Regions from separate parts of the Emticicia sp. GW821-FHT11C11 genome, predicted to be linked through region 1. Evidence: riboswitches for the same ligand, from Rfam matches in the RefSeq annotation. Region 1 holds a riboswitch; the other holds the start of a gene.
The links. A riboswitch is a leader RNA that binds a small molecule or an ion and turns the genes downstream of it on or off. The one in region 1 is predicted to bind thiamine pyrophosphate.
Positions count from the first base shown of each region.

Region 2: another riboswitch for thiamine pyrophosphate. It lies ahead of AC1RRY_RS13255 (TonB-dependent receptor); the one in region 1 lies ahead of thiM (hydroxyethylthiazole kinase).

Region 1 covers NZ_JBXARV010000003.1:657,580-672,629, reverse strand. The annotation lists gene AC1RRY_RS17965 (ABC transporter permease) at 1-1,416, opposite strand, end outside; gene AC1RRY_RS17960 (ABC transporter permease) at 1,707-4,364, opposite strand; gene AC1RRY_RS17955 (PadR family transcriptional regulator) at 4,469-4,795, opposite strand; gene AC1RRY_RS17950 (ligand-binding sensor domain-containing protein) at 5,208-6,380, shown strand; gene AC1RRY_RS17945 (acyltransferase family protein) at 6,790-7,863, opposite strand; gene AC1RRY_RS17940 (outer membrane beta-barrel protein) at 7,956-8,375, opposite strand; gene AC1RRY_RS17935 (sialidase family protein) at 8,620-9,849, opposite strand; gene AC1RRY_RS17930 (nitroreductase family protein) at 10,084-11,121, shown strand; gene AC1RRY_RS17925 (DNA alkylation repair protein) at 11,222-11,887, shown strand; gene AC1RRY_RS17920 (hypothetical protein) at 12,014-12,406, opposite strand; TPP riboswitch at 12,850-12,942, shown strand; gene thiM (hydroxyethylthiazole kinase) at 13,012-13,803, shown strand; gene thiE (thiamine phosphate synthase) at 13,809-14,438, shown strand; gene thiD (bifunctional hydroxymethylpyrimidine kinase/phosphomethylpyrimidine kinase) at 14,435-15,050, shown strand, end outside.
Region 2 covers NZ_JBXARV010000002.1:769,394-784,443, forward strand. The annotation lists gene AC1RRY_RS13205 (helix-turn-helix domain-containing protein) at 1-399, opposite strand, end outside; gene AC1RRY_RS13210 (acyl-CoA dehydrogenase) at 712-1,851, opposite strand; gene AC1RRY_RS13215 (N-acetylornithine carbamoyltransferase) at 2,007-2,951, opposite strand; gene AC1RRY_RS13220 (APC family permease) at 3,079-4,410, opposite strand; gene AC1RRY_RS13225 (MATE family efflux transporter) at 4,722-6,098, opposite strand; gene AC1RRY_RS13230 (bifunctional 4-hydroxy-2-oxoglutarate aldolase/2-dehydro-3-deoxy-phosphogluconate aldolase) at 6,365-7,033, opposite strand; gene AC1RRY_RS13235 (PfkB family carbohydrate kinase) at 7,064-8,071, opposite strand; gene uxuA (mannonate dehydratase) at 8,138-9,334, opposite strand; gene AC1RRY_RS13245 (hypothetical protein) at 9,367-9,582, opposite strand; tRNA gene AC1RRY_RS13250 (tRNA-Val) at 9,594-9,668, shown strand; gene AC1RRY_RS13255 (TonB-dependent receptor) at 10,069-12,264, opposite strand; TPP riboswitch at 12,377-12,474, opposite strand; gene AC1RRY_RS13260 (muconolactone Delta-isomerase family protein) at 12,625-12,921, shown strand; gene AC1RRY_RS13265 (barstar family protein) at 12,975-13,397, shown strand; gene AC1RRY_RS13270 (GNAT family N-acetyltransferase) at 13,394-13,888, shown strand; gene AC1RRY_RS13275 (aldehyde dehydrogenase family protein) at 13,892-15,050, opposite strand, start outside.

The sequences.
Region 1 (15,050 bases):
ACCAAAGCTCACCAACCAGAAAACGGGGTTGCCCCAAAGCATAATCATTTGTTTATCGGCCAGTTTGTTAAACAACGGCAGCAATAACTGCACACCCAGCAACGCAATGGCAAAAGCTATAAAAACGACCAGTAACGACTCGCTCAGAAACTGACTGATTAACTGACCACGCACCGAGCCGACAGCCTTGCGGATGCCTACTTCTTTGGCGCGTTTTTCAGAACGAGCCGTGCTGAGATTCATAAAATTGATACAGGCCAGCAACAACACGAAAATGCCTATTATACCAAAAAGCCATACAAACTGAATCTGTCCGCCCACATTAACACCGTTCTTAAACTCTGAATACAAATGCCATTTGCTCATGGGTTGCAGAAAAATCTCAGGCTTAAATGAGGCTTGAAAACTGTTCACTCTCCGTAATTTCAAATCTTTTATTCTGGCAGATACGGTTTCTAAATCAGCCCTATCGGCCAGTTGCACAAATACCTGAAAAGAATTATTATCCCACTTGGTTTCAGAGAATTTCACCCAGTCTCTGATCGCCACATTTACCTTCCACGGCACCATGTAGTCCATATTACTGAACTGCGTATTATAGGGCAGATCTTCATACACGCCCATTACTTTTACGGGAATCTGGTTATCAATTTTCAGTATCTGATTCAGCGGATTACTGTTACCGAAAAGGTCTTCGGCCATGCTTTCCGAAATCAGGATTGAGTTGGGCTCCTGCAACCCTGCTCTTGTTCCTTTCAACATCGTGAGCGACAACATCTCTGTTGCTTCTGGCTCTATATAGTTTCCATCTTTCCAGAGCTTCTTATCACCCGTCGAAATCGTATGTCCTTCTGTCCACGACGAAAGCACTATATGCTTAAAATCATTTCCATAATTATTGCGGAGCTCGGCAGCTGTCGGGATAGGCACCGCCACACCTGTACCTTTCTCGCCATTCACAGTCTGTGTTTGCATTACCTGAGCAATGCGGTCGTAATTCTTAAACGATTTATTGAACGATAACTCGTCATAAATCCAGAGACCAATCAGCATTGTGACGGTCATTCCAACTGCCAGTCCGCCGATATTAATGAGCGAATAGCTTTTGTGTTTGAGTAAGTTCCTCCACGCTATTTTAAAGTAATTGCTTATCATAATAATTAAGAATATAGAAACAGGTTGATACTCATTCGTTTTTCGCATCAGCCGCCGTTTCAGAAAATACGGCCGGCAGAACCGCAGCACCTCCCACACATACAGCACCCGGGCTTTGGTGACGCCTTTTTCTTCCACCATCACCTCAAACTGCTCGTGCATATCGCCTTGTAGTTCTTCTGCCAGTTCATCCGGCAGAAAAGCCACCAACAGCTTGTCGGCCAGTTTGGGGGGTGATATATTTTGAGGATGCTTTTTCATAATTTATTTGGTCTTGAACTTTGCCGCGACGGCGTACCGTTTTAACTGATTTTAGGATTTCACTGATTGTTTTATGAATGATTTTATCATTGATTATGAATCATTCATTCTTTAAAATTAGCCCTCAAATGAAAATCATACTAATCATGTTAATCAGTTAAAACGGTACGCCGTCGCGGCAAAGTTCAAGACTTAATTCAATCACTAACTCACTCATTCACTCAATCTTCTACCTCATTCGACAATCTGCAATCGACACTCGACAATCACTAAATCACTAATTCACTCAATCACTCACTTCTAAGGCTCTTCACCGGGTTCATCAGCGCTGCCCGAACGGACTGAAAACTTACAGTTATAAAAGCGATAGCAATAGAGATACAAGCGGTGATGACGAAAGTCCAGATATTGATGCTGATTCTGTACGGGTAGTTCTGCAACCAGTTATCAATGGCATAGTAGGCTATCGGAAAAGCAAAAATGAACGATAATCCCACCAGTTTTATGAAATCAGAAGACAACAATTGCACAACACTACTCACCGATGCCCCTAATACCTTGCGTATACCGATTTCTTTCGTGCGTCGCTCAGCAGTCAGAGTGGCCAGCCCGAAAAGCCCTATACATGACACAAATATGGTAAGCACCGCACCGAAGAACATAATCTGCCGCCATTTGGCTTCTGTCGCATAATTAGCCTGATTGGCTTCATCGACAAAATCATAAGTATAAGGGTTAAGCGGAAAAAGTCGTTTGAAAGTGTTTTCAATATATTGCAGGCTGGCGGTTTCAGTATCGGGTTTCACTTTAATAAAAGCACGCCCATACTCATTAGCCTGGCGCATGGTAAATACCTGCCCCTTAATTTCGTAATTCAACGGACGGAAATGATAGTCTTTCACCACACCTATCACCTTGTATTTCTCGTCATTGTCGAACGAAAAATGCACCATCTGACCGATAGGATTTTTCCATTGGGCATTTTTTGCAAAAGTTTCATTCACCAGTACCGATTGTGTTGCATCACCCGGAAAATCAGGAGAGAAATTACGCCCCGCCACAACCGGAATCTTAAACAAAGGCAGAAAGGCTTCATTGATAGTTTCATACCCAAAACTTACAGTCTGCTCTCCGTTAACCTTAGCACCGTTAGCCGAGAAACCACTGTTTTTTGGTGCAACCGCCAGTATATCAGGATTTTTCAGCATTTCATCTTTCAACAATTGTGCTTCCGTGCGTGTCAGATTCGGCTTTCTGATGCTTATTACCTGTTGGTCATCATAGCCTAAGTCTTTATTAGTAAGGTAATCTAATTGCGAGTAGATAGTAATAGCGCTGATTATCATAAAAGAAGCCAAAGAGAATTGCACTACTACCAGTGTTTTTTGCAGATAGTTTTTGCCGGATAAATTGAAACGATTATAGAGGGTCTGAACCGGACTGTAATTAGATAAAACCAGAGCCGGATACACCCCTGCCAGCAAACCTGTGAGCAAGAAAAGGCCCGCATAGCCTAATATCAGTTTTGAGTCAAGCAAATATTCAATTGTAAGAATTTTATCAGCTAACTGATTGAAAGTTGGTAAAACCAGCCACACCAAAAGAATAGCAAATAAAAATGCCACAAAAGCCAATAAAAAAGATTCGCCCAAAAACTGAGCTATCAGTTGCATTCTTCCGCCGCCTACTACTTTTCTTACGCCAATTTCTTTGGCTCTTTTCACAGATCGGGCAATGGTCAGGTTTACAAAATTAATAACGGCTATCAGTAAGATAAACAAGGCAACGCCTGATAGAATATAAGAAAAAACAGGGCTGCTGGCATCAACCATGCCATTGTCGGCATTGAGATCTCTGTTGAGGTGTATATCTGTAAGAGGCTGTAGGGAATACACCCAGTTCTCTTTCATTTCATATTTTTCAGCCACAAATTTTTGGGCTTCTTTCGACTCAATCTGATAAACACGATTTATTTTAGAAGCTATCGTGCCGGCATCAGCCTTCGGATTCAGCAACACAAAAGTGTTTAAAGAAACACTGAACCAGTTATCCTCACTTTCCATTTGTTCCTTATCAGGTATCATCGGAATCAACACATCAAATTTGATAGATGAATTCTGAGGAGATTTCCTGACAACACCCGTTACCGTATACGGCATAAACTTATCGTTCAGCTTCAGCAACACCACTTTCCCAAGAGCATTGGCAGTGCCGAATTTTTTCTCGGCAATCGTTTCAGAAAGTATAATTGATGCCGGTTGTTTCAATGCGGTTGCACGGTTACCGCTTAGCATCTCAAACGAAAAAATCCGGAAGAAATCAGGGTCTGTTGCAAATATCTCCTGACTGACAATTTCATTATCAAATTTAATGTCTCTTCTCATTCCTTCATATCGGGCATAGGCTTGTATTTCCGGCACTGAGGCAGTAAATCTCGGCCCTTGCAGATAACCGGTGATCCCTGTCTGGTAAATCATACCCCCCGTAGGTGCATACGACTGGTAAGCGATGCGGTAGATGTTTGGATTATTGGCATGGAAACGATCATAACTGACTTCATCTTTGGTGTAAAGAAGAATCAACATAGCTGCTGCAAGGCCAATGCTTAAACCTATAATGTTAATAGAAGAATAAGCCTTGTTATTGGCCAATGTTCGTAAAGCGATTGTAAAGTAATTGCGTATCATAATTGTTGAAAGTATGGGAACAGAGTTATATTCGTTCGTTTTCCGCATCAATCGCCGTTTCAGAAAATACGGCCGGCAGAATCGCAGCACCTCCCACAAATACAGCCATCGGGCTTTGGTGACGCCTTTTTCTTCCACCATCACCTCAAACTGCTCGTGCATATCGCCCTGCAGTTCTTCTGCCAGATCGTCCGGCAGCAGCGCCATCAGCAGTTTATCTGCCAGTTTCGGAGGGGTTATATTCTGAGGATGCTTTTTCATAATTTATTTGGTGATTGAGCGGATTAGTGATTGAGTGATTAATTAAGAAATTTTCACTATTCGGTATCTTCCTAATTCGACAATCTGCAATCGAAAATCGACAATCAATTAAATGATAGTTTCGGTATGGCGCTCCAGAGTTCGTTGCGTACATCGCGCATTTCGTCGAGCGTGCGTTTACCTAGGCCGGTGATACTGAAATACCTCTTTCGGCGGCCACCTCTTTCGGTGGTTGCTCCACCCAGCGCCGACTGCACAAAGCCTTTCTCTTCCAGTCTGTAAAGTGCCACATGCACCCCGCTCAGGCTGATGACCCGGTCGGTGCGTTTTTTGAGTTCTGTCGCTATCGTAACACCATAGGCGCCTCCCTCAAGCACCGCTACGGTCAACAAAACCAGTTCTTCGAATTCTCCTAAATAGGGTCTTCCCATAATATTTTCTATTTCATTATTATTTGCTAAACAAATAAAGCCAACAAACACACTTTTCCCAAAACTCTCCCGGCTTTTATTTCATTATTATTTGTTAAACAAATGCAATGCCAAGTATAAAAACGGCTCTGTGGCATGCTGCAGGTCAGTTCCTTCAAATCGAAGTGTCCGAAATCGGACACCCGCCTGTCCGTTTCTGGGCGGACGCAACTACCTGTTTTCTCCCCTGCCGCCAGCTGTATCTGTCGGCCCCGCGCAACCCCTATAACTGTGTCAACAATGCGTTTACAAGGTTTTACATATCTTTTACATAATTCACATCACCCGTTTCTCCGGCATAGCCTACATTTACGAAGCAATAACAGCACGCAATGCCGTGCCGGGTGAAATCAGAAAATTAAACAGCTCATACATGAAACGCATCAATAGCTTTCTTAATAAAATACCTACGCTTTTAGTCCTGCTACTACTTATAGCCACTGCCGGTATAGCACAGGATATCCCGGTTATAAAGGCCCCGGTTGCCATAGACAGACCCAAGGGAATGAAGCCCGAAGTTAATGTAGAATGCATGGTGCAGGATAGAACCGGACGCACCTGGTTCGGCACTACGGGTGCGGGTTTGTATAGTTTCAATGGCCGGACATTTACACGCTATACTGAAAAAGACGGGCTGATGAATGGCATTATTTTTTCCTTGCTGGAAGACCGCGAGGGGCGTATCTGGGTGGGTACCAACGAAGGTGTTTATTATTTCGACGGCCACAAGTTCAATCATTTTACTCTGCCGGGGCTTGACGATATCAATTACAACCTCATCAGTTCTGCCAACATTGTCCGGTTCTGGTATCGGTACAAACCCGTGCTTAGTTTAGCGCAAGACAACGCAGGCAATATCTGGTTTGGTACAGCCGGACTAGGGGTTTACCGTTATGACGGACACACCTTCACCAATTACCGCTACGTAGCCGGCGAATGGAAATCTTTTGTGCCCGACACCTATAACCGCATCAATTGTAATATTTACGGGAATGCGGTTCGCCACATGATGGTTGACAAAAAAGGGCATATCCTGTTCACTTCAACAGCTGGCGGGCGGCTATTCAGGTTTGACGGCACTACTACTACCAGTCTCATTGACAGCGGCCGCATAAAAGGCAAAATTATTAGTATGATTGAAGATAAAACAGGCAGCATCTGGCTGAGTACGGAGCTGGACGGGGTCTATCGCGTACACAACAGAAACGTGCAGCAGTATACTGAAAAAGACGGTTTATGCTTAAACACCCTCACCGCCGCAATGGCCGACAAAAAGGGGAATATGTGGCTGGGAAGCGCGCGCCTGCCTGATAAAAAAAGGAAAGAGAGCTGTATTGTAAAGTTCGACGGCAAGGCTTTCAAGCAATTCCAGACAGGTATTCTGAAAAACATGGCTCTCACCGGTATTTTTGAAGACAGAACCGGAAACATCTGGATCAGTGGCCAAAACATGAGCCTCTATAAATATGATGGCCAGGTGATTACGAATTTTTCGGATATGACGCGAATTCCAAGCTCGCCCAAGCCAAATAAAACAAGCCTTTAAAACACTCCAAAACACCGGAGTATCGATAGAGTCTCCAGGACGCTTGCACCTATTGTTCCATCAGAGTCTCCCGTGTGCTATAGCCTAAAGCCAAGCCAGGGGACTCTGATGGCGAAGGTTTTTAAAATTACTTTCCATCAATCCGTTCAATATAGATTGGTTCTTTCCATCCAATACCTCGCATTGGCCGTGCATCCATGCCTTCCTCTACGAAATAGAAACCCTTTAAAACAAAAGTCAAGCCAAGAGTTTAAGTTAATTGAATTCAAATGGCTATTTATGAGTAATAGTCAACCTATTTTAGGACGTTACAAAATTTTATTCCGGTGCGTGAAGACACGCACCAGTGCGAAGGCCTTTAGGCCACGAAGCACATACAGTCCAGTTATGTGCAGTACCGCAACCACAATTATTTTTTTATCAATTTTCTTAAACTTTTTTGTATTGGCATATCAATCAATTTATATAAATATATACTTAGTATTATTGTAACCATTAGTGTAAATAATAGTTTTACTATTTGTATATAGAATATATTTATATCTCCAATGATTCTCGGGAATATAGCACGATAAAGAAATGCTATTATATGAGTATGAAAAAGATACATTGCATAACTTGCCTCCCCTAACAAAATCAGAAATTTTATTGTTACATTTTTCTTGTTTATATAATCTTCAATTGTCAATAATGCTATTATTAGAATTAATGATGGTATTCCTTTTTGTAAGTTTCTATTTTCTGAAAAAGAAAACCCCATAATGTCACTGCCTAGCAAATAGGCAAAACATACAATTGCAATACTCAAACAAATAATTTTAATACGCAATACATGGGGAGGGCAATGAGCCGATTTTTGTTTGATACATTCATAGACAGGGAATAATAAAAGCCCATAAATAAATTCAGGAAATAATCCTGTCCTATAATACTCCAATTCAAAGGAGTCGATCTTGAAGATATTTAAAACAACTAAGAATATAATCAATACAAGTGAACAAAATACTGCCAAATACCTTTTATTTTTTACAATAAAAATGCAGAAAGCCATTGTCATATAAAAAAACATTTCAAAACTTAATGTCCATCCCTGCCCCAATATCGGCAAATTTCCCTTGAGCTCATCTTTATATGGGATAAAAAACAATGATTTTACAATCTTTTCAGTGGTAATTTTAGTGCCATGGTATAAGTGTGGAAAAAGTAAAGCAACAAGTATTATTAACAATGTCACAATATAATACAACGGCACAACTCTGAATATTCGTTTTATCATAAATCTACTGGTATCTCTCGAAACAGTATAGGCTATAATAAAACCACTAATAATAAAGAAAATATCAACACCCCATCCCCCGGTATTTTTTATATTAGTAAAACCACCTTCACTGGCACAGTGCGTATAAACTACCTCTAAGGCCGCTATTGCCCTTAATATTTGGATTGTTATAAAATTCTGTTGGTGTTTAGTTTCATTGTCCATAAAATCTCCTTTGTAAGCCCATTATACATTCAATATATTTTTTTGTCAACAATTTTTTGCGGTATTGCACACAACGGTTCGGGGCTTGGCTTTTACTTTGCACTTGTAAAACAAAAATATAAAAATTCATAATTGATTTTTGAAGAAAACAGATAGGCATAGTACGCGCCTGCAGATATATAAGGATTGAAAGGCCGGAAACCCAGCGGCTTTATACCAACCTGAATGATATCGAGTTGAACGTAGTTTAATTTTGTACGGACTCTGGTAGTCTGGTTTTGTGACTCAAATACTTCAGACGCACCTTTCAGGTTATACGTGAGCTCCAGTTGGCTGGTAAATCTTTTTGTGTTGATGATATCTGCAACTAATCCGACGTGATACCCTACATTCGGATTCTCGGGCGGAGGCAGCCATCTATCTTTCATGTCTCTATAAAAGGTAGTCAAAGTAATACCGAATTTCAAACCGGCTATTCGTGGCTTATGGGTAATCTCAATATTCTGTGCCATACCCAAAATCGGCAAAACCAGAAGTTTAACACAGCAAATTAGCTTTATTTTCACAGATGAGTACGCAGAGTTAATCGTAAGTTTTACAAATAAAGGAATTTATAAACAAAGCATAAAAAAAAATTATTTAACGTATCCAAAGCCCTGCACGGAGACTCTGTCGCAGAGGCCATCAAAACCTTACCCATTAACCAAAAAAAAAGCCGGCGCTTCGCACCGGCTCCCAGTATCTTACATTCATATTCTATTCCACTACTCTCACGCTCAAAGCTGTTTTCTGGTTAGGTTTAGCTACTTCATAGGCAATTAGTAGTTTGCCGTTCGCTAAAAGCGTAGTGGCATTCTGGCCGTAGTCAGAGCCTTTCAGTACCTGTTCGTCAAGCGCTTTGCCGCCTGCTACTTTGGTATATAGAATCTGGCTGGTACCGCCTTCGGTGGTTTGTTCCCATACAAAAACACCTTGCTTGTCGTCAGCAGTTACGGTGCCGTTTTTAGCATTGGCATTCAGCACTTTCAATAGTTTACCGTCTGAGGTAACCAACCTAACACCTGCCTGAACATTAGCACCCGAAAACCAGGTAATCAGCGCGCCGTTGGCGGTAGCCACAGATGTAGCTCCTGTATGCGGACAGCCCTTAATCTCCCATTTGTCGTCATGCAGAATAGCAGGTTTCGACCAGCTAGTACCGTTATCGGCCGAGGTCATGCGGGCAATATCACGGATATCATCATTATTATCACGGTAGAATGCATTCAGCGTACCTTTATTATCAACCAGCAGACTGATGTTGCAGCAATCGCACACCACAGGGTCAATCACTTTTTCGGGTTGAAACGCCCCGTTTCTGGTAATCACCATGCGCAGGTCTCTTTCTTCATGCTTCGTGCTGCCTTTTACGTCTTTCAGATACGCCACTGCCAGCTCGTCGTTGGCCAATACAACGGCATCAAAAAAACCTCTCACCAGGCGTGAAGTATCTGAGTCGACCGATACGGGGGCTGTCCAACTGGTGCCGTTATCTTTTGAAACCGTATATCTGATCTGCAAATCTCTTTTCGCCTTCGGTGCCGGAGTAGCAGGCTTTTCATGATTACCGTGGCCACCTTCATGCGCTACAGGGGCAAGCACTGCCACTTCATTGCGATAAGAAAAAACGGCAGCCATACTACCATCCTTTTTAAAAAGCAGCTTCGGACGCATCAGTCGGCTGCTACCTATCGAGGGGCTCGCATAAATCAGTTTTTTTTCACCAAAGGTTTTACCGCCGTCTTTCGACACCGTAAAATACAGGCTCAGCACGTTAGCATTATCTTTTTCTGTCCAGTACAAAACGGGTTCTCCCTGATTATTCTTGGTGAAAGTAGGCAAAGTATAGGCATTCCCCGACTCCCCGAAAGGATTACTCTGTGCCATCGACGCTCCTGATAATAGTGTCAGAAACAAAGCAATTATTAAAGACATGTTCTTTTTCATTGTTCCGGTATTTTGGTTCATGTTTCCGTGTCCAGAAACTATTTAGAAGCTTTCTAAATAACAAATCTAAGTCAGTGTCAGAAGTAAAGCAAGAAAAACTGGTAGAATTTACTATAACCGGCTCTTTTGCATCTCAAAACTATATGCTTACGCCAAGAGCCGAACAGTCTGGCACATTTTTGTGAACACAGAATTATTTGTACTTTTATGTAATCCTATAAAAACACAGCAATTATGACCCGTAAAGAACGAATAAAGAAATTTATTCCACCTAAAATATTATCTCTCAGAATATCCTTCTTCGCTTATTTTGTCAAATTACCGGCTATCATTTATCTGCGTTTGCGCAAAGATTACCTGTATGATCTGAAAAAATTCCATCAATATTCGGCCACTATGAGCCTCGCAAAAAAGGATCATTATATGGCGCTTTTAATCAAAGAATATCATGCTATTGAAAAAGGATTAGCACTCCCCGATTCCCGGACAGCGTTTGGAGAAAGGCGCATCAGCAGGTTTATAAAGATTCTTGAAACGTATCTGAATAAGTACGGTAATGATATTTTCACTCAAGTATCGACAGACACCCTGTACTCGTATCTGCGCTATAACAAAGAAAACTGGCAGGTAGACAATCCGCTGATAAAACACATTGAAAACTTTATTGAATCACACAAGCAGGACGATACGCTCACAGGTGGCATAAAAGAGCTCGCAAGGGAAGACGTTCTGTCGCATGCAACCATTGCGTTCGATGATTTCATGAGCTCCCGACATAGCGTCAGAGATTTCTCATCCGACCCTGTTGATATTCAGATTATTGAGGAGGCCATCAAAACAGCAATCCATGCGCCCTCGGTGTGTAACAGACAAGCCTGGAAAGTATATGTGGTCAATAATGATACGAAAGACCTGAAATCGAAATTTTTGTCTATTCAAAATGGAAATAAGGGATTCGGTAAAAACATTGATACCCTGCTTGTTGTAACAGGTAAACTAAGCCATTTTTGGCGATACGAACGCAACCAGGTGTACATCGATGGAGGAATGTTTGCCATGGCACTCCTGCTTAGTCTGCATGCAAAAGGGCTAGCAACCTGCTGTTTAAACAACAGTTTCACGGCAGACACCGAGAAGGCATTCAAGGAGGTTACCGTCATGGATGAAGACATCGTTCCGATCATGTATATTGCCGTTGGGCATTATAAAGAAACATTTAAGGTAGCGCATTCTTTCAGAAAACCTATCGACATGATAATGACCAGGCTTTAATTTACCGATACAGAATCGCTCATCAATGCCTCATTTATTCCGGTCGGTATAGCCGGATTAAAAAAGATTGAATAAATTCGGGCACAAAACTATGTAGCTTATGACAGTCGACCAGATATTGACCGAATTGAAAGCACTCTCGAACGAGAAGGTGCACAAGATGAACAAGAAAAACGGTGCCCCCGACAACCAGTTTGGTGTAAAAATGGGTGACATTAGAAAGATAGCCGACAGAATAAAAACGAATCATGCATTCGGACTCGAATTGTGGGCCACAGGCAATATTGAAGCCAGACTATTGGCAACTCTGGTAATGATACCTAAGAATTTATCGACCGACGAACTGGACAAACTGGCACGTTCGGAGAAGTTCCCGCAACTGGCCGACTGGCTTTATTCCTACGTCATCAAAGTACATCCGGATAAAGAAGAGCTCCGCCGGAAGTGGATGCAATCTGCCGAACCAACAGTAGCTCGCTACGGCTGGAGCCTTACTAGCGGACGAATTGCCAGAGAACCGGAAGGGTTCGACCTCAGCGCCCTGCTTGACAGATTAGAAACTGAAATGCCCACGGCTGATCCTTTTGTACAATGGACAATGAACTCGGCACTGGCGCAAATAGGCATCTGTCATCCACACCTCAGAACACGTGCCGTAGCGATAGGAGAAAAACTGGGCATCTACCGCGACTACCCCGTTTCCAAAGGTTGCACCTCCCCCTTCGCTCCTATATGGATAAACGAAATGGTAAAACGGCAGGGGTGAGAGATAGAGGGCTGTCCCGGCCGAGTCTCCCGCGTGCGCATGCCTTTGTCAGGCAAGAGGACTCGGCCGCAGGAGGTCTATCATTAACAGTTAAATCCTGAATTTATCAACAGGCGCATTCGACTCCTACATCTTTTTTGCCTTAACGGTCACCTTCGTGCCATCATAATCAACAAAGTAAAATTCAAAGATATTCCCCGTCACAAGTCCGAATTTTTGTTCTTCTTTCAATAGCTCTATTGAACTTCCGCTATTCACCAAAGTAAGTTCAATCTCACCTGTATCAGAAGTATTGGGGAATATAGCCGATGTTCTCAGGATACACGTGTTTGCGCTCTTCGGAATTAATTCGAATATGAAAGGGGTATCACCAAATGGAAACGGATATTCCTGCGAATCGATAATAACAACATACCCTTGATAAGTTCCCTTTATCCCGGCAGACAAATCAGGTTCAGGAGATTCATCACGACAACCAAAAAATACAAAAGCCAGCAGCAGCAATAAAATTTGTTTCATGTTATGGGATTTAATATTAGTAGCAACAAAAGTAGATAGATGGGTGATTAATTGCAAGATATTAATTAATAGGCTTCTCTATACCCAAGGGCTGAACATTCTTCATCGCACCTGAAATGGTGAAAAGGCGGAGGGTGGATAGATGGGTTAGATTAAAATTAAGTTATGTCCCGGCAGAGTCTCCCGGTGTGTGTCGGCCATAAGCCAAGTAAGGGGACTCTGCCGCAGGGGGCTATCCAACTACTGAATATTCAGATAACGAGTCAGTTTTACCTTTTCATTATCTTCATGCTAATTATAAAACTTTGCAGGTAATACCAAAACTTAGTCAATATGCAAATAAACACAGCTATCCAATAAAGTCGAACTAAAAGTTCGCCCCAAATCTACAATCTGCAACTGAAAATCGACATTTGCCATTCTGCAAAAAAGCCCTATCTTTGCCCCGGCTTTAGGGGTATTCTGAAAAGAATTGAGAGAGTCCCTTTGAACCTGATACGGTTGATACCGACGTAGGGAAAAGCGAATAATATATAGCTGCACACAGGCATATCTTATCCTCTTTTATCATCTTCTTTAGCCATTGTACTTTAATACCAAAAGCAATGGAAAACAATCTCTGGAAACACATCAGCGCAGTCCGCGCACAGTCGCCTCTGGTGCACAACATCACCAATTTTGTAGTAATGAACAACACTGCCAATGCCTTGCTGGCAGTGGGGGCATCGCCCATTATGGCGCATGCACATGCCGAGGTAGAAGACATGACCGCCATCTGTCAGTCGCTGGTTATCAACATCGGCACACTGGATGAATACTGGGTGCAGTCAATGCTGCTGGCAGCTGCACAGGCACAAAAACTGAACAAACCCTGGGTGCTAGACCCCGTAGGCGCCGGAGCAACCCCCTACCGCGACAGCACCCTGAGCCAATTACTGGCTTATAAGCCTACCATTATCCGGGGCAATGCCTCAGAGATACTCGCACTGGCCAAAGCCAATACCACGCCTACCAAAGGTGTAGACAGCACCGCCGAAAGCAACGAAGCCATTGATGCTGCCAGATTGATTGTAGACCAATACGATACCCTGGTGTGCATTTCGGGCAAGACCGATATCATAGTGGGTAAGGATATCCTCATTTATCTCAACAATGGTGATGCCCTGATGACCCGGGTTACCGGTTTGGGTTGTTCGGCTACGGCTGTCATTGGCGCGTTTATTGCGGTTATCGAAAACAAAATCGAAGCGGTAACTGCCGCAATGGCATTATTCAGCATCAGCGGAGAGTTAGCTGCCCGGCAATGCGCCGGTCCGGGAAGTTTGCAGGTACAATTATTGGATACGTTACATACCATAACAGAACAACAATTTTTGCAAACCTTGAAAATCGAATAACGCTCATGCATCCGCAATTTCCATATCAGTTATATCTCGTTATTTCAGAAGCCGCCTGTCTGGGACGCGACTTCCTCAAAGTAGCTGAGCTGGCCATTGCCGGAGGAGTAGATATTATTCAGTTGAGAGAAAAAATGCTCGATACTCCCACATTCATCGAAAAAGCGCGACAACTCAAAGAAGTCACCGATCGATATGGCGTACCACTTATTATCAACGACAACATAGCAGTAGCCAATGCCATTGAAGCTTTCGGTGTGCACGTAGGGCGGAGTGATACTCCGCCGACAGAGATACGCAGCAGATGGGGGAATCGTCTGCAGATCGGGTATTCTATTGAGCACCTGAGCCAACTGAATACCTTTGAAGTAGACACAGCCGGGCATCTGGGCATCAGCCCCATATTCTCTACCCCTACCAAAACCGATACTATAACCGAATGGGGGCTGGAGGGTATACAGCAGATCAGAGGCCTGACTAACAAACCGCTGATTGCCATTGGTAACATGAACATCACCAACGCTTCGGCAGTAATGCATGCCGGAGCCGACTGTATTGCTGTGGTATCGGCCATTTGTGGAGCCGAAAACCCCGAAAAAGCAGCCTACGAACTACGTAATGAAATACTTAAATGAATAAAAAATATACCTATCCGTCAGTACTGACAATCGCAGGATTCGACGGAAGCGGAGGGGCAGGCATACAGGCCGATATAAAAACTTTCTCGGCTCTGGGTTGCTTTGCTACCTCAGTGCTTACGGCATTGCCTGTACAAAACACACAAGGGGTGCGCAGCATCTACCCTATCCCCTATCAGGCAGTAGCTGAACAGATCGAAACCATTCTGGACGACATCTTCCCACGAGCCATTAAAATCGGTATGGTACATACTGCCGAACTCGTAGCTACCATAGTGGCCGCATTGCAGAAATATCCGTCCGTACCACTCGTTTTCGACCCTGTAATGGTGGCCACAAGCGGCCACAAACTGATAGAAGACACCACAATACAGACCATCATAGAGCAATTGTTTCCGATAGCCTCGGTTATTACACCTAATATGGACGAGGCGGCTATTCTGGCCGGAATGCCCATCAGCACTTTAGACGACATGTACGAAGCCGGAGAAAAAATTCTGCAACTGGGCTGCCAATCGGTGCTGCTCAAAGGCGGACATCTCAATTCACCTGTCATCACGTCTTTGTATTTCGACGGCCGTGGACATATACATCCGTTTGAATTCGAGA
Region 2 (15,050 bases), on a different contig from region 1:
AGGTATATCTAACGACGTAAAGAAGTTTACTGAGTCAAAAACCTTGGCTTCGAAATTTATCAGACCAAATGAATTAGGTACCTTTCCAATAACTGAAGAGTCTGTCATGCTCTCGAAATAACTTTCACGGCGTGTCATGAACTCTTCGAACGAAATATTTTTAGGCTCTCCTACTCCATAGCTGATCGTCGCTGCTTTCCCTCCGGGTATAAACAGTAAATCTCCCGGTTGCACGCGCTCATCATTACCTGCCAGCTTCACATCACCGTCGTATAATACCAGAATAGAGTTTTCAACGTCATAAACGTTTTTAATCTTGATAGTTTGCAAGATTCTAATGTGACGCGCCTTAGCGAATTTCACACCCAGCGATTCGATAATCTTATTGTAATCTTCCATTTTGTAGGAGTATTTTCTTAATAGCTTAGAATACTAAACGCAATGTATTAACTAATATTGGACAAAACTAATATATTTTCTCTTTTTTTCTAACAATAGGAAACCAAAAGATGTTCCTTTAATTATATTTTTTTACTGCAATATGACCATTTTTCTAGAAAAAGTCTAATTTAAAGCAAGTATGAAGCGATAGCTTTGTTCCGATTCTAAGGTAATATTCCAATATTATGTGCGTTTAACCCACAAAAAAAGGCTCTTTTTGAGCCTTTTTTAATCCAACGAAATATATGATTTGTACCAACAAATAATGTATTACTTGAGTATTTCGCGGGCAATTACCAATTTCTGTATCTCTGAAGTACCCTCATAAATCTGCGTAATCTTGGCATCACGCATCAAACGCTCTACATGATACTCCTTCACATAGCCGTATCCACCATGTATTTGCACCGCTTCAGTTGTGACCCACATGGCCACCTCAGAGGCAAATAGCTTGGCCATGGCAGCAGCCTGTATAAAGTCCTTGTTTTCGTCTTTCAAACGGGCGGCTTTGTATACCAATAGGCGGGCGGCTTCAATTCTAGTGGCCATTTCGGCCAGTTTAAACTGAACTGCCTGATGCTCTGAAATGGCTTTCCCAAAGGTTTTTCTCTCTCTCGAGTACTTCACCGATAGTTCATAGGCTCCGGCGGCAATACCCAATGCCTGTGCCGCAATACCGATTCTACCCCCGTTCAGTGTGTTCATGGCAAATTTAAAACCGAACCCATCCTCACCAATTCTGTTTTCCTTGGGCACTTTTACATCGGTAAACATTAACGAATGCGTATCCGATGAGCGAATTCCCATTTTGTCTTCTTTTTTACCGACAGTAAAACCATCCCAGCCTTTTTCTACAATCAGACAGTTGATACCCTTATGCTTTAATTCAACATTCGTTTGCGCAATTACTAACGATACAGAAGAAGATTCGCCGTTGGTAATCCAGTTTTTGGTGCCATTGAGCAGATAATGGTCTCCTTTGTCAATAGCAGTGGTTTGTTGCGAAGTGGCATCTGAGCCCGCTTCCGGCTCTGACAAACAGAACGAACCTATTATTTCTCCGGACGCTAACCTGGTAAGGTATTTTTGCTTTTGCTCTTCTGTACCGAATTTCTCAAGCCCCCAACAAACCAGAGAGTTATTGACCGACATCACCACCGAAGCCGAGGCATCTACCTTTGATATTTCTTCCATGGCCAGTACATATGAGATAGTATCCATTCCTCCTCCACCATACTCAGGTGATACCATCATGCCCAGAAAACCCAGTTGCCCCATTTTTTTAATTTCTTCATGAGGGAATTTCGAATGTGTATCACGTTCTATTGCAGTAGGGAGCAACTCGTTCTGAGCAAATTCACGGGCGGCCTCCTGCACGGCCAGATGTTCTTCGGTTAGATTAAAATTAATACCTTCTAATGTTGTAGCTGCCATGAGATTTTAGTAATGTTTTTGTTTGTGATAGAATAGTAAAAATAAACGAAAATAAAATAGTATGCAAGCATACTATAATTCAGAAAAAGCAGAAAAGTCAGTCAAAATAGGTCACTGACTTTAGTTTCAATTTATAAATTTTTCAGGATTGTCTTCAAAACAGCCTGCGCCGACCACTCTCGGTTAGCCGCCTGCGGAATTACTATCGAACGGTGATCGAGCACCTCGTCGGTTACTTTCAGGTTCCGGCGTACGGGCAAACAGTGCATAAAAAGACCATTATTGGTCAAATCCATTTTTTCTTTGGTAATCATCCACGAGGGGTCTTGCGTCAGCACTTTCCCGTAATGCGTGTATGATGACCAGTTTTTGCCGTAAACAAAGTCAGCACCTTTCAAAGCCTCGTTCTGGTCGTAGATTACCTTTGCGTTTCCGGCAAATTCAGGTGCCAGTTCGTACCCCTGCGGGTGAGTAATCACAAATTCGTAATCCGTTTGGTTTACCCATTCACAAAACGAATTGGCTACCGCCTGCGGCAAAGGCTTGAAATGAGGCAACCAGGTAAGCACTACCTTCGGTATTTCTACTTTCTTATGCTCTTCTATAGTAATTAAATCGGCCAGAGACTGACAAGGGTGCCGCGTAGCCGACTCCAGATTGACTATCGGTACACCTGCATACTGTCTGAATTTCTCCATAACCAGCTCACGATAATCTGCATCACGGTCTTGCAAGCCAGCAAAAGCTCTTACCGCAATGATATTGCAATAGCTGCCTATCACGGCCGCTGCTTCTTTTACATGCTCTGCTTTATCGCCATTCATTATTATGCCGTCTTCCATTTCCAGCTGCCAGCTGTCTTGCCCCACGTTCATCATCAGCACTTTCATGCCCAGGTTTTCGGCGGCTTTCTGGGTACTCAGGCGGGTTCTTAAACTCTGGTTAAAAAAGATTAAGCCTATGGTTTTGTTTTTCCCCAACTCTTGTTCTGCAAAAGGTGTTTTTTTCTGACGAAGCCCCTCATTCACTAAATCCCGGACATTCTCAACATCTTTCAGCGAAATAAAATTTCTCATCTTTCTTTGGCAAAAATCAAATACGTATAATAATGAACAATAGCTGATGGGCTGTCTTAAACTTCATTGTTTTCAACAGTCCGAAATTTGCCACAAATATGGCTATTTGAAAAACAATAACAAGGCGCTATTGGTTTAATTTTTTAGTCAATAAAAACAAGGGATAGCTGATAATGAGGAAGATTAAGGCATAACCACTGCTGCTGATATCCTGATACACGGCACCAACTAAAAACAGCAAAGAGATAACAATCAATAACCAAGGTATAAACGGATATCCTATCACCTTGTAAGGTCTTGGCAGTTCGGGCTCTTTTTTGCGGAGCATAATAATACTTGCAAAGCCTGCAATGTAGCACATCACAAAAAAGAAAACCGCAATATCAGATAGTTTCTCGCAGGTTTCTTTCCCACTTAAAATCAGCAATATCGAGCAAATACCAGTTAAAGGCATAGCGATTGACGGCGTACCACCGCTGTTAACTTTCTGCGCCTGCTTTAAGAACAGTCCATCCCTACTCATAGAATAGATAACTCTGGGCGAGAACATAATCTGCGCATTGAGAATACCGAAAATAGAAATAGTCAGGAAAAAAGTTACAATACTGGCCGATTTACTCCCAAAAATCAACTTGATGGCATCTGACGCCGCCAGTTTCGAATTGGCAAGCATATCTAAAGGCATAATGTATAAGATGGCCAGGTTTACCAACAGATAAATGGCAATTATCACCAGCACTCCGCTAATCATTGATTTGGGCAGATTACGGACAGGGTCTGTGCTTTCTTCCGAAAAATAGGCTGCCGTGTGCCAACCATCAAACGTATAAAACACTGATTGAAGCGATACTATCAACCCGGTCAATATAGCAGGGCCGGATACTTTTTCTGTGGTTTCTACCAATTGCTGGCCTTTTACTTCACCGCCATACACAAAACAGACAATTACAAAAGCAAACAGGCCTATGGCTTTCAGAAAAGAGATAATCTCCTGCGATTTCCCTGCCGATTTCGTGCCTAACCAGTGGAAACTCATCAGTAGTATCAGGATGCCTATAGCCACATATCTGACGACCGGCTCAACATCGGGTATCATCAGGGCTATAAACTCGCTCATGGTATAGGCACCAAAACCCAGTGCCGCTACAGTACCCATCCAGCTGGTTATTCCGGTTACAAAACCTACGTAATCGCCAAAAGCGCGGCGAGCATATACATACCAGGCTCCGGCTTTAGGTATAGACACCCCCAGTTCAATGGCACAAAGCACTCCTAAAAAAGCATAGATACTAACTAATACCCAAACCAGCATGATTATAGACGGGTCGCCCAGATTAGCAGCAATCGGACCGGGTTTGCGAAGAATCCCTGTTCCGATTGTACCACCGATAGTAACAGCAATACCGAAACCAACACCCAGAAGTTTGAGAAGTTCCCCTTTATTCTTTTCAGAAGCCATGCTTTTGTTTCATTAATTTGAACGAATATAGCAAATAAAGAAACAAATAGAAGAAAAACAAGAATAGGTAATGGTGAAAAAGGAAGAAGATAAGTAAAATATACCAGCAAAATATCTGTCAATAAGGCATTTATATAAATACACAGTAGCCTGATGCCGATTTGAAAAGTTTATTTATTCTGATATTTTGATGTTGACATATTGTCTTAAACCAATCCCAATCCCCTTCCCAATAATGGGGAAGGGAATCGGGATGAAGGAAGCATACAATCCTATTTATCGCCATGAATTTTAACATCGCCACGCGGCTTCTATACTTGCATGGTTTTCCATTTTCCTCTTCTGAATACAAAGATGGCAATCACAGCCAGAATGGATTCGCTGATGGCAATTGACCAGAAAACACCCGACGGCCCCCAGTCGAAAGTAATGGCGAAAAGATAAGCCAAGGGTATTTCAAGCGCCCAGAAACAAATCAGGTTCATGATGGTTGGCGTTTTGGTATCACCTGCCCCATTGAGCGATTGTGCGATAACCATTCCATACCCAAAGAAAACATAACCCAGACAAATTATCTGTAAGCACTCTACACCTATTTCTATTACTTTGGGGTTGTCATTAAAGATACTAATGAAATTTCTGGCAAAAAACGAGAAAAAGATACCCACCAGAAGCAGGAAAACCATATTAAAGAAAGCCGTTCGCCAGACAGATTTCTCCGCTCTCTCGGGCTTACCAGCTCCAAGATTCTGCCCAACCAGTGTTGAGGCTGCGTTAGACATACCCCACGACGGCAATATGGTAAAGACAATGATACGGATGGCAATGGTATAGCCGGCCACTACGTCGCTGCCAAAGCTTGACAGAATACGTGTCAGGAATATCCAGCTGGCTGACTGAATCAGGAATTGCCCGGTTCCACCCGCTGAAATGTTAATTAAACTCTTGATTACCTCAGTATTAGGTTTAAACTGGTCTTTGGTAATCTGCATGTTGCCGTTTCCTTTAAAAATAGCATATAACTGATAAATCACACCTATTGTACGGCCTATTGTGGTAGCAATGGCTGCGCCCTCCACTCCGAAACCCAATACGGGAATCAGCAGGAAGTCCATACCGATATTAATGAAATTGGCCAGAATGATTGATTTCATAGCCGTAGAGGCATCGCCGGCCCCACGTAAAGCACCACTCAGGGTATATAACAAAATAATAGACGGACTACTGGCAAAAATAATCCGGGTGAAACCCGAGCCCTTTTCAATCAGGTGCGCATCGCCACCCATTAAACGTAAGATATCTTCTGCAAATACAAAGCCCAGAATACCCACTAATATACCAAAGGCGAGCGATATAATGATTACCTGTGCCATCGCCACACCTGCCTCTTTTTTGTTGCCTTCACCTACACGGCGCGCTACAATAGCCGTGGCCGCCGTACTTAGCCCGATGGCAACCGAGTAAATCAAAGTCAGCACCGATTCGGTAAGCCCTACTGTTGCCACACCTTCAATACCTACATAACGAGCCACAAAAAAAGCATCCACTATGGCAAAAAGTGACTCCCCGACCATTTCCAGTATCATAGGTACCGACAAGAGGAAAATAGCCTTGTTGACGTTTAGCTCTGTATAGTTTTGTTCCTCACCACGAATGGCCTGTATCAATAAATTGAAGAATTTCCGCATGAATAAAAAATAGTTTATTACATACAAACTACAATGCACCGCCTACCCGGAGGTATAGAATAGGATAATGTAAAAGGATAAATGAATATAGTTTTACAAAAAGCTATCTGAATAACTTTTGTAAATTAAGAAACTGAAGAAGAAATGATGTTCGCTCTTAGCGAACCGAAGCGGTCAACGACATGGGCTTTTTGAATTTTGTGGCACAAAGATACGCTTTTGCCCTTTTGAGGCAAAATATTTAAAAAATAAAATTTTATGGAAGATTAAGCCCTTACTTCCTGAATAATTTGAAGGGCATTGGCCACAATGCTTGTAACTTGTGTGAAATCTTTACTGGCCAGCACATCTTTAGGCACCAGTTGTGAGCCGATTCCTACGGCAGTTGCTCCGGCACCAAACCATGTTTTCAGGCTTTCGGCAGTTGGAGAAACACCTCCGGTAACCATCACCTGTACATCGGGCATAGGTGCTTTGAGCGCTTTCACAAAAGCCGGTCCCAACACCTCTCCAGGGAATATCTTAATAAATTCTGCTCCAGCCTGGCGGGCATTGTAAATTTCGGTAACGGTCATTACACCCGGCATCCACGGAATACCCGCTTCCACACAAACCGCCCCTACTTCCGGATTCATGATAGGCGCTACAATAAAATTAGTGCCGATTTCAATGTATTTTCTTGCTGTGGCGGCATCATAGATGGTACCGATACCCAGAATCATCTCGGGAAATTCGGTTGCCGCGATACTGATCAGCTCTTTGAAGTTTTTGAATGAATTTTCGGTACGATTGGTAAATTCAAATACTCGCACACCGGCTTCATAACAAGCACCTAAAACACCCAGACAAATATCGAGGTCGTTGTGTGTAAATAAAGGTACCAGACCAGTGGCTTTTACCTGTGCTAAGGTTGTATTTTTATCGAATCGTGCCATATCTAATGCTCAAATTTTTTTAGTACTATATTATCTTTTCAATCGACCAGACTTATCGCCCCCCATTACTGCTTCCACTTCAGGCACAGTTACCAGATTCTGGTCGCCCTCAATGGTATGTTTCAATGCGCCTGCGGCTACCCCAAACTGCAGAGATCTCAGGTCGTCCTGCAAAACAAGCTGTCCATAAATAAATCCACCTAAAAACGCATCACCGGTACCTATTCTGTCTACAATGTGGGTAATTTCCTGATAGTCGGTTTCCAGCAGTTCTTCACCGTTCCACATTTTGGCGTTATATTGATTGTGAGAAGCACTTACCTGTACACGGTCAGTATCTATCACCTTTTTCACATTCGGATAATGCTGCATCAGTAATTTACACGACTCTACAAATTTACCTTTCTCGGCAGTTACTTTCAATGAGAAAATCTCTTCTATATTCTTACGGCTTGCCAATATTATGTCAGAATAAGAAGCCAGTTCAGGCAGAATATCCTGAGGAGTTTTGCCGTATTTCCATAAGTTGCTGCGGTAATAAATATCAGACGAAACTGTAATACCTAATTTTTTGGCAGTTTTAACGGCCTCCAGACAAGCTTTAGCTGCTCCTTCCGACAAGGCAGGAGTGATACCACACCAATGGAACCAATCGGCATCTTTCAGAATCTCTTCCCAGTTAAACCAGCTTGGGTCTAGATTGGCAAAGGCTGAATCCATACGGTCATATACAATCTGGCTTGCCCGCATTACGGCTCCGGTTTCAAGAAAGAATAGGCCTACGCGATCGCCCTCCAGTTTTACGTGAGTGGTATCAATACCTAAAAAACGTAAATAGGCCTTCGCTTTCTGTCCCATGAGATTATTTGGGAAGCAGGTTACGTGCGTGGCATCGAAACCGAATTTTACCAGAGATGCCCCCACATTCATTTCAGTGCCACCAAAAGTAGCATTGAAAGACTGAGCCTGCTCAATCTTTTGAAAATTGGGTGTTGACAGACGAAGGAGTATCTCGCCGAATGTGACTATTTTAGGCATTTGCGTAGGTGCTATATCTTGTATAAATCTTTAAATATATTCAATACCCAACAAAGGTACTGATTATTACTTGCCGAATGAAGAACGAATAATTCCTAATTCCAGGCCTCTTAATTCGGCCAGACCACGTAAACGTCCAATGGCTGTATAGCCTGGATTGGTTCGTTTACCAGCGTTCAGGTCGTCCAGCATTTTATGCCCGTGGTCGGGTCTGAAAGGTAATCTGATGTCTTTTCTGCCTTCGTTAATTCTTCTTTGTTGCTCGCTAAGTAGTGCTTTTACAACGCCATACATATCTACGTCACCGGCCAGGTGATCAGCTTCATGGAAATTCCCTTCGGCATCACGCTTTGTAGCTCTCAGGTGTATAAAGTTAACTCTGTTTCCTAATCTTTCAACCATACCTACCAGATCATTATCAGCTCTTACACCGTAGCTGCCTGTACAGAAACACAAGCCATTATTTTTACTCTCGGCTGCTGCTAACAACTGTTCAGCATCTGTTTCAGTACTTACCACACGAGGCAAACCCAGAATCGGATAAGGTGGGTCATCCGGGTGAATCGATAACAATACGCCATTTTCTTCAGCAACCGGCGTAATGGCCTGAATGAAGCTATACAGATTCTTACGGAGTTCTGCCTCTCCGACAAATTTGTAAGTATCAAGTGTATCGCGGAAAGCCTCGATAGTAAAGCTTTCTTCACTACCGGGCAAGCCGGCTATTATATTTCTGGTAAGACGATGAACGTCTGCTTCACTTGCTTTATCAAACCATTCTTTGGCTTTTTTCAGTTGGCTTTCAGAATAGGATTGCTCTGCGTTGGTTCTTTTGAGAATGTAAATCTCGAAAGCGCAGAATTCTGTCATATCGAATCTCAAGGCTGTAGAACCGTCGGGCATGGGATAGTCAAGGTCTGTACGGGTCCAATCAAGTATCGGCATGAAATTATAGCAAACCGTATCAATACCGCAAGCCGCGAGATTAGCCAGACTTTCTTTATAGTTTTCTATATACTGTTTGTAATTTCCAGAGGCTTTCTTGATGTCTTCATGCACGGGCACGCTTTCCACCACCGACCACGTGAGGCCTTGTTTTTCTATTTCGGTTTTACGGATTTCTATTTCAGATTTTGTCCAGACTTGTCCGTTCGGAATATGATGAAGAGCCGATACGATTCCCGTTGCTCCTGCCTGCTTCACATCTGACAAACTTACAGGGTCGTTTGGGCCGAACCAACGCCAGGTTTGCTCAAGAGCCATAAGATTAAAGGTTGAAATGGTAAGCTACAAAATTATGTTTTAGTAGCTGAGTCTTCAAATAATATTTTGATAAAAATAAGTACTTTTTTGACAGCAGAAAAGGCGATTCCACCTGGAAGCATTTTATTTAATTGAACTATGGAAATTTCAAATATAACTTTACCAAGAAAAATAAAAAATTTCAACTTTTTTTGAGATGCGATTTGGATATTTAAAAACAAACCTGCACCTTTGCAGTCCCAAATCACAACGGGGATATGGGAGTTTAGCTCAGCTGGTTCAGAGCATCTGCCTTACAAGCAGAGGGTCATAGGTTCGAATCCTATAACTCCCACACTGATAAAAGCCTCATAATCAATAGATTGTGAGGCTTTACTTTTTCATATCTACATTTTCTCTCCTCATATTTGCAATAAAATCGGCAATGAACGTACCACTTTCAATTGATAAACATTTTGTGGATCAATAATCATAAAACCTGTAGAAGTAAATAAAATTAAGCGTAGATTTTCGTAAGTCTAAAGAGGAAGAAAGAGAGATTTTTCACCCCTCTGAACCGGCTTCTGAATAATCAAGGCATTCGCATCTTTTTTATCAGAAAGCCACAAAAAAAAACTAGTCGATTCTAATCCAAATGCTACACAATCCATTGTCTGTTATTATGAGAACTATGACATTATAAACCGACCCTCTCCCCAACTGTAGGGTCAGGGTCGGTTTTAACTTACCTTGCTTTACAACCTCACCCTAACTGCCAGCAGGAAATTAGTGCCTGCCTGTGGATAGTAGAAATTCTCGGTAACTACCTGTTGCCCGTAAATGTAGCTGTAAGTATACCCGTTCGACTCATACAGATGATTAAGGGTATTATTGGCTAAAAGGCTAAAGGTTATCTCTTTCACAATCTTTGGATGCACGGTGTAATTGGCTCGCAGATCATTCACGAAAAAGCCATTCAGTTTCCGGTTCTCGTCCGATGTATTGTCCATATATTGCTTGCCTACATACTTAGGCAACCAGGTAAATTCCAGATTCTTTATTGGAGAATATGACAACTGCCCTCCTGCTATTACATTGGGTGAAAACGAGATATCTGTTTTGGCAAACTGATTTACTTTATCAGGGTCGCCGTCATAGTTCACAACGGTTTCAGTAAAGTTATTAATCTTGTTCTGACTAAAAGTAGCATTGGCATTGAGCCTCCATTGCGGAGCAAATTTCCAGTTGGCTACCAACTCTATGCCTGCTCTGTAACTTTTCGGAACATTCACACGGATTGCCTCCCCTACTCCGTTCACTTGCCCGGTCAGTACCAACTGATTCCGGTAGTTCATATAGTAAAAGTTGGCATCAAAACTCAGTTTTTGATTCGCCCAACGATATCCTGCTTCTAAATCTTCCAGATGCTCCGGTTTCGGTACTTTCACATTATCAATAAAATCCGTACGATTCGGCTCTTTATTACCCACTGCATAAGAAGCATAGACTGATGCTACGGTGCCTAACTGGTAATTAAGCCCCAGCTTAGGATTAACAAACTGAAACGAAGTATTCCGGGTAATATCCTGCAGTTTATCGGCTATGCCATTCATATCATAGTTAACTGTACGATATTGCACATCGGCAAATAAGTTAAACTTGTCGGTGAACTGATAGAATAGCTTACCGAAAATATTGAAGTCAGTTTTGATGGAACGGCTCTTGTACCAACGGTAATCGTTCGACGGTGTCTCAGCCATTTTTGTCCAGATTACCTCTCCGAAATGATACCCGTCATACTTGTTCCATGCGCCACCGATATTGGCCGACAGCTTTTTATTGCTCTGATAGTCGAATGAATAGGTAACACCATAGAAATGATTGTCAAGCCATTTTCTTCGCACCAAATCAGTATTTGTGATGGTATCTCCACCCAGCACCAGATTCGGCAGATTATAGACCGAAAGCTCATCCATTGCTCTGAACTGCTCATAGTACCCTTTTCCACGGGTATAATGTAGAGTCGGGTTAAAAGTCCACTTCTCGTTCAGTTTAAAAGAAGAAATCAGCTGATAATTATCCTGCTGGTAGTTATCCACTTGGTTAGGATAAGTATACGGGTTGTAAGTACGATTCGTCTTTAAGTAGTACTCCGGCACTCCTTCCCAGGCTTGATAGGTCACTTCTTTCCCTGAGAAAATATTCAGTCTTACAAAATTGCTTTTATTGTAGTAGCCTGTCGAAAAATAGAACGATTTCAGGTCTGAACTGGCTCTGTCGATGTATCCGTCTGATGATAATTTTGATAAACGGGCATCTACTACAAAATGATTGTTCAGCAAACCTGTGCTTGCCAGCACATTGGCTTTCACGGTATTGAATGAGCCATACGACAGATTGGTTTCTCCAAAAGCCTCACGCTCATAGCCCAAAGTACTGATATTCAGACTGGCTCCGAAAGCCCCGGCGCCATTGGTGGAAGTTCCAACCCCTCTTTGCACCTGAATACTCTGCACGCTGGAAGCAAAATCGGGCATATTTACCCAGAATGTACCCTGCGACTCAGAGTCATTATAGGGTATTCCATTAAGTGTAACATTGATACGGGTAGGATCGGACCCACGGATACGGATACCGGTATAGCCGACACCGGCTCCGGCGTCTGAACTGACCACTACTGACGGCAGCTGATTGAGCAGAAAAGGCAGGTCTTGCCCCAGATTCTGTTTTTTGATGTCGCGCTGATACACGTTCGTAAAAGCCATCCCGGTTTTTTCATTGGCACGGGTCGACTTCACCACTACCTCATTCAGTGCATTGATTCTGGTAGAATCCTGAGCAATGGCAGAAAAAGCAAAAATCTGAAACAGTAAAACGACCGATACGGTCAATCGGAAGAATTTTGATTGATTTAAATAGGTACTTAAAACACTTTTTGTTAATTTTTTCATTGTATCACGAAAATTTTAACAAGGCAAAGGAGTAAAATCTTGTGAGCCCTATCAGGCTCATTTGGTTAAACAAAATTTTAAATGAAAGCAAATAGCTCTGCAGGTGCGCATCCTACAGTACTATTCTCTGTCCCTTCGGCAGAATTACCTGCATCAGGTTCAATGGGTATAATCTCAGCCCGTTATATTAAGGCACCCCTTTTGAGATAAGTTGTGCAAAGAAAACGTTTTTTTTAGAAAACTTGTTTATATTAGTGATAGAAATTTATGACCTGAACACTACTTCATAAAGCTAAACCAAAGTAAATTCGGTAGTGTGGTATAGATTTTGTGCTATTTAATAAAACAAGAGAAGAGATTATGACTCAATTTATGGTGGAATTTGATTTGCCGGTGCCTTTCCCTGAAGGTTTCATTGCCAAAATTCCTTATCAACGAATTGCTGTAAATCAATTGTTAGAAGAAGGAAAACTGCATTCATACGCGTTGTCGTCTGACAGAAGCAGATTATGGTGTATTATAAACGCTCAGGACGAGCTGGAAGTAATGGATATTATTGCCGAATTTCCTTTGATAGATTATATGACTCCCACCATTACCGAATTAATGTTTAATAATTCGATAGTGATGAAGGTCCCTACATTTTCATTGAACTGATTTTTATGTGGTCTGAGTTTCAGACCACAAATTATTCCTGCCTAATCAATCTTATGCCTAATTTTCTGATTACCAATAATTTAGAACTTCCGGATAATTATTCCATCGTTGAACTGGACGGTCTTAAAACGCAGACACTGCGCGGCTTCTACGAAGAAATAGCCGATGCGCTGGCGTTTCCGGAAGAATTCGGTTTTACATTAGACGAGCTCGACGAACTGTTAAGCGACCTGTCGTGGCTGGAAGACGAGAAAATAGTATTATACATATCTCCGTCTGAGCATTTTATTGAAAAAGAACGAAACCCGGAAAAAATTGGCACGCTGTTCAATTTACTGGATGCTATCTGTGAAGATTGGCGTTGGGAAGACGGAGATAACGATTTGCCTAAAAAAGAACTTATTTTTGCGTTTTCTGACAGTGCACGAATCAAGGAGCTTTTGACTAAACAAGAGATTATCTACCGAACTGAATGAATTTCTTCTTAAGAAAATGGCAGGCAGGCGATGAGCAATCCTTGGCCGAAAATGCCAATAATTATCGCATCTGGAAGAACCTGAAAGACATTTTCCCTCACCCCTATACCATTACAGACGCTTATGAATGGGTGAAAATTGCAGGAGATTCTCCCGAGAATTTTGCCATACAAGTTGGCAACAAAGCTGTCGGAGGCATTGGTATTATGCTGAAAGACGATATCTACCGCCAAAATGCAGAAATAGGCTACTGGTTGGGTGAGCCGTATTGGGGTCATGGCATTATCTCAACAGCTATTGCCGAGATAACCGACTACACCTTTGCCAACTACAATATTCACCGGATCTATGCCGGAGTATTTGAATATAACCTTGCCTCTATGAAAGCACTTCAAAAGGCAGGTTATGAAAAAGAGGGTATATTGAAAAAATCTCTGTACAAAGAAGGACAATTGTACGACGAACATATTTTTGCCCGGTATCGCTCTTAAAAGCTATACGCTTTCAATTTTAATATGCTTGGTTTCAAGGTATTCAAAAACAGCATTTCTTGATAACTCTACCCCATAACCCGAATCTTTCCAGCCTGCATAGGGTGCATAATTGGTATTTACTGCTCCATTGTTGATACATACCGTTCCAGCCTCCAGAGCATCACTCAGGTGCATACTTGTTTTAAAATCTTTTGTAAAAGCATAAGCCACCAGCCCGTAGCTGGTATCATTGGCCTTGGTGATAGCTTCATCAAGTGTTTCAAAGGTTTCAACCCCTACTAAACAACCAAATGTTTCTTCCTGCATTACTTTCATGTTAGCATTGCAGTTATCTAGTATGGTAGGCAGAAAATAAAATCCCTTTTCATATGGCGCACCTTCCGGCGCCCTTCCTCCTGTAACCAATGAAGCGCCCTTACCGATAGCATCTTCAATATGTTGTTTTGAGGTCATAACGCCGTCGGCTGTAGTCATTGGCCCTAAATCCACTGCGCCATCGCTTACGCCGTCACCAATGGTTAGTTTTTCTGCGTTCCTCTTTAATTCTGCCACGAGTTCCTGATGTTTTGTGGCATGCACATATACTCTGTTGACGCTACTGCACGACTGCCCCATATTTCTGAATCCCTTATAGGCTATTACTGCCGCTGCATTCTTTATATCGGCATCTTCGCAAACAATAGCCGGGCATTGCCCGCCCAGTTCCAATGATATTTTTTTCAGATAAGGCGCTACGGTTTGCATCAGTTTCCTGCCGGTTTCTGTTGAGCCCGTCATAGCTACTTTCTTCACCAATGGGTGCTTTGCAAGCGCGTCACCCACTACCGCACCTTGTCCGGTTACCACACTGATAACCTTAGCCGGAATGCCTCCTTCTACCAGCGCCTGACAAAACGCCATTGGCGATAACGGTGTAACTGTGGTAGGTTTAACCACTACAGAACAACCGACAGCCAAAGCAGGCCCCAGTTTCCAGGATAATAAAGAAACGGGGTAGTTCCAGGGTGTAATGAGTGCACAAACCCCCACTGGATAATATTTTACCATCGAGAAAACCCCTTGTTTTTCAGTCTGGTTTACATATCCCTCTACCCGCACACCCTCTGAGGCAAAATAATCGAGTGTATCGCAGGAGCCTGTAATTTCAGATTTCGACTGG